Regions from separate parts of the [Clostridium] cellulosi genome, predicted to be linked through region 2. Evidence: predicted binding sites of a transcription regulator. Region 2 holds the regulator's gene; the other holds the start of a gene.
What was found. The regulator HrcA, encoded in region 2, represses chaperone genes, less so after heat shock. The targets are predictions, from matches to a motif close to TGTTAGCACTCNNNNNNNNNGAGTGCTAACA.
Positions count from the first base shown of each region.

Region 1 (2,209 bases), on a different contig from region 2:
AGAATTTGAGGCCCACAGCTTTGAAGACCTATTTCAAGGGGTCAAGGCCATACCATGGGAAAAATGGATAGGCCGCGATGACGCGTTCCCGGTAAAAGGCTGGTCGCTTAACTCAAAGCTTCACAGTGTGCCGGATTGTCAGGCAATTATAAAGAAAGCCATCGTGGAACATCTGAAAGAAAAATATCACGTCACTTGGTTTAAAGAGACGGGTGCCAAATTTCAAATCCAGTTTTCAATTTTAAAGGATAAGGTTTCAATATACATTGATACGTCCGGTGAAGGACTTCATAAAAGAGGATACCGCCGCAATTCCATTGAAGCCCCGCTCAAGGAGACACTCGCGGCCTCAATGGTAAAAATAGCGCGTTTTTACGCTGACAGGGCATTCTGTGACCCTATGTGCGGCTCAGGCACCATTCTCATCGAGGCAGCGCTTATAGGCAGAAATATAGCCCCGGGGCTTAATCGCAGTTTTGCGGCTGAAAATTTTCACCTTGACAAATCCATTTGGAAAGACGCGAGGGAAGAGGCCAGCGCCGCAATAAACAGCGAACCAATCGAGGTTTTCGGATATGATATCGACCAGAAGGCTGTTGAACTGACGCTTGAAAACGCCAAAAAAGCGGGCGTGGGGGACGTCATAACTGCTTCAAGGCAGGATCTGCGCGATTTTGCGCCTACACAGGAGCACGGGACGGTCGTTACAAACCCGCCTTATGGTGAGCGGCTTCTCGACATAAAAGCCGCTGAGGAAATTTACAAAACTATGGGTTCAGTGTTCTTAAAGCTCAAAGGCTGGCGATTCTATATTATCAGCCCGAGCGAAAATTTCGAATCGCTTTTTGGAAAGCGCGCCGACAAAAAACGCAAGCTCTATAACGGAATGATAAAATGCGAGTTTTTCCAGTATTTCCGAAGATAGCAGAGTAATTAGCAGACAGATATTATGAATGCCAGCGCAAAAAATCCGGTAATTTTTCAATAACACTGTGAATATGATACACAGTACTGGTTATAATTTCTCATGTTACACAAATCGCCCTATTAAAAAAATTGGGATATTATCAATATTGACGAAAATGCAAATGATGCTAATTAAAGACTTGATTTTTAATTAGTCAGTGATTACAATATGCTTAGCACTCATGGTTAAAGAGTGCTAATGGTTGAGTTAATAAAACACAGGTTCAGGGAGGAATTAAAAATGACGATTAAGCCTCTTGCTGACAGGGTGGTTATTAAAATGGTAGAAGCTGAAGAGACCACCAAGAGCGGCATTATTTTAACCGGTTCGGCCAAGGAAAAACCTGAAGTGGCTGAAGTAATAGCGGTAGGCCCAGGCGGTATGGTTGACGGCAAGGAAGTCAAAATGCTTGTCAAGGTTGGAGACAAAGTATTGACCAGCAAATACGCGGGCACCGAAGTTAAGGTTGACGGTACCCAGTATACTATCGTACGTCAGAGCGATATTCTTGCAATAGTTGAGTAATGTTGTAACGGAAGGAAAGAAGAACTATGGCAAAAGAGATTTTATTCGGAGAAGAAGCCCGCAAGGCTCTTCAAATCGGCGTTGATAAACTTGCAGACACCGTTAAGATAACACTTGGACCGAAAGGCCGTAATGTTGTTCTTGATAAAAAATTCGGTTCACCGTTAATTACAAACGATGGTGTTACAATAGCCAAGGAAATTGAGCTTGATGACCCGTTTGAGAACATGGGCGCACAGCTCGTCAAGGAAGTTGCTACAAAGACCAATGACGTTGCCGGTGACGGTACAACAACAGCAACACTGCTGGCGCAGGCTATGATCCGCGAAGGCATGAAGAATGTCGCCGCGGGTGCCAATCCGATGATAGTAAAGAAAGGTATCCAGAAGGCTGTCGACGCAGCAGTTGAAGGCTTAAAGGCAAACTCAAAGAAGATTACCGGCAGCTCAGATATAGCACGTGTTGCTACCATTTCAGCGGCTGATGAGGTCATTGGTAAACTCATAGCCGACGCTATGGAAAAGGTTACACATGATGGCGTTATAACTGTCGAAGAATCCAAGACGGCCGAAACAGAGTGCGAAGTCGTCGAAGGTATGCAGTTTGACCGTGGGTACATTTCACCATACATGTGCACAGACACCGATAAGATGGAAGCAGTCATCGACGATGCTCTCATTCTTATCACAGATAAGAAGATCTCCAGCATTCAGGATA
Region 1 covers NZ_JBAIZF010000018.1:63,378-65,586, reverse strand. The annotation lists gene V6C21_RS05210 (THUMP domain-containing class I SAM-dependent RNA methyltransferase) at 1-925, shown strand, start outside; gene V6C21_RS05205 (co-chaperone GroES) at 1,208-1,492, shown strand; gene groL (chaperonin GroEL) at 1,519-2,209, shown strand, end outside.
Region 1: the regulator HrcA is predicted to act here: its motif matches at 1,138-1,168, upstream of V6C21_RS05205 (co-chaperone GroES).

Region 2 (2,209 bases):
CGTCGCGCAGTGTTGAATCATAAAGTTCAACCGTTTTATCCACAAAACCGCCCTCCTTTGGCAAATTAAAATAATACTGAACCCAAGCTGATTAAAATACATACAAACGGTTAACATAAAAAACAGCTTCGTCTCTTGCTTAAGAGACGAAGCTGTAATGATTCTGTTCCAATTAGCTCCGCGTTACCACTCTTATTGACGGAATATCCGCCCTCTCAACCACTGTCTTACAACAGTGTTCCCCTTAACGCGGGAAGCACGTACTGTTCTACTCGGCCCGCAGCCTTTCGGCAGTCAGCTCAAGGGTGATTTTCACAATCGTGCGCGGCTGCCTTTCACCAACCGGCAGCTCTCTGAACGCGTTTACGAATGCTGCTGTCCCTGTCATCGCTTTTTTTATTGTATTCTATCATATTACGCTTTAATTTCTTTGTCAACAAATAAATATACGTTTATTAGAAAATTTTTTAAAAAGCGACAACTTGGTAATGCCGTGAAATAATTTTATACTGATTTTAATGTGAATTTTTGAGAATTCTGCTTTGCCTAAAGAGCGCCAATTTTACTCAATAAATAAGCTGAGCCTTTTTCAATAAAAGTATTGACATTTGGATAAATTAGTGATAAATTCATTATTAGGTTTTTAGCACTCTCGATTACAGAGTGCTAACAAAGGAAAGATTATTAAAGGCGCAAGTGTCGAATTCGCACGCAGCCGCTGGTTTGTTTTGGCTGGTGCAGTTGAAAGGAGAAGCCTTTGTAGATTATTAAGATTATCGGAAGGCAGCACGGTTTGGTTTAAGGTCGGTGATTTTCATGGAGCTGTCAGAAAGGAAAAAACGCATACTAAGCGCTATCGTTGAGGAATACATTATAACCGGAGAACCGGTTGGCTCGAAATTTCTTGCAAAAGAAACGGGAATTAATTTATCTCCTGCTACGATACGCAACGAGATGGCAGAGCTGACCGACATGGGGTTTATTAGCCAGCCACATACCTCGGCCGGAAGGGTGCCGACAATTCTCGGATACCGTATGTATGTTGACCATTTGATGGGTGAATATGAACTTTCTGACTCGGAACGTGCCGCTTACGACGAGCTTTTTAATTTACAAGTCGGGGATATTGAGAGCACGCTTGAAAAAGCCTGTGATATTCTCGCAGACATAACTGGGTGTGCATCTGTATCAACTGCCCCGAATGACAAAGCGGCGACGATAAAGCGGATTGAGATATTCCCCTCAGGGCTAAGGTCCATTCTAATGGTGATACTTACATCCTCAGGGATAATAAAGAGCAGGATATGCAAAACCCTTGAGAATTTGACACCTGATATGATGAATTTCTTTTATCAGCTTGTAAACGACCGTTTCTGCGGCCTGAAGCTTGAGGATATGACCGAGGAATTTCTCGATAAAGTCAAGCATGAACTTTATGAGTATACATTTGCCCTTTCGCCGGTTGTCGATGCAATAGCGGAGGAACTTAGGTCGATAAGCAACGAGGTTTTTATTGGCGGAGCTTCCAATTTGCTTGCATACCGCGATATCGACGGAGATAAACTTATAAAGATGATGAAGCTGCTGGAGCACCGGGATGAACTTATGCGCATTATCGGCGATATGGAAAGCGGTGTCAAGGTTAAAATAGGCTGTGAAAACGGTATGCCGTTTATGGATAATTCCGCGATTATCGCTGCGCCGTATGCACTTAACGGCAGGGTATGCGGAACAGTGGGCATAATAGGGCCGGCAAGGATTAATTACCCGAAGATGGTTTCAAGTATAGAATATTTTTCTAACATGCTGAGCAAGTTTATTGAAGACAGTTTTGGCGACTGACGCGTATAAAAATGAAAACGGAAAGGGGCATGACAGTGAAGAAAAACCAGAATAAAGACAACATGGAACAGACTGCGGGAAACAGCAAGAAAACTGCTAAAGCCGAAGAAAAGGAAAAAATCGACAGCAACAAGTCCGAAGCAGAAGCTAAAGCAGAGAAGGAAAAGGCTGAAACCCAAGAAAAGCAAGAAACCAAAGAAAAGTCAGAGGCCCAAGAAAAGCCAGAAGAAAAAGATAAGAAGAATGATGGCGATGATAAAGATAAGCCATCTGATATTGATCTTTTAAAGGCCTATCTCGGTCAGACATTGGAGGAATTACAGAGGCTAAAGGAAGAGAATAATAAGCTCAAAGAAGAGAATGAAAA
Region 2 covers NZ_JBAIZF010000026.1:180,361-182,569, forward strand. The annotation lists gene cimA (citramalate synthase) at 1-43, opposite strand, end outside; T-box leader at 140-397, opposite strand; gene hrcA (heat-inducible transcriptional repressor HrcA) at 817-1,842, shown strand; gene grpE (nucleotide exchange factor GrpE) at 1,854-2,209, shown strand, end outside.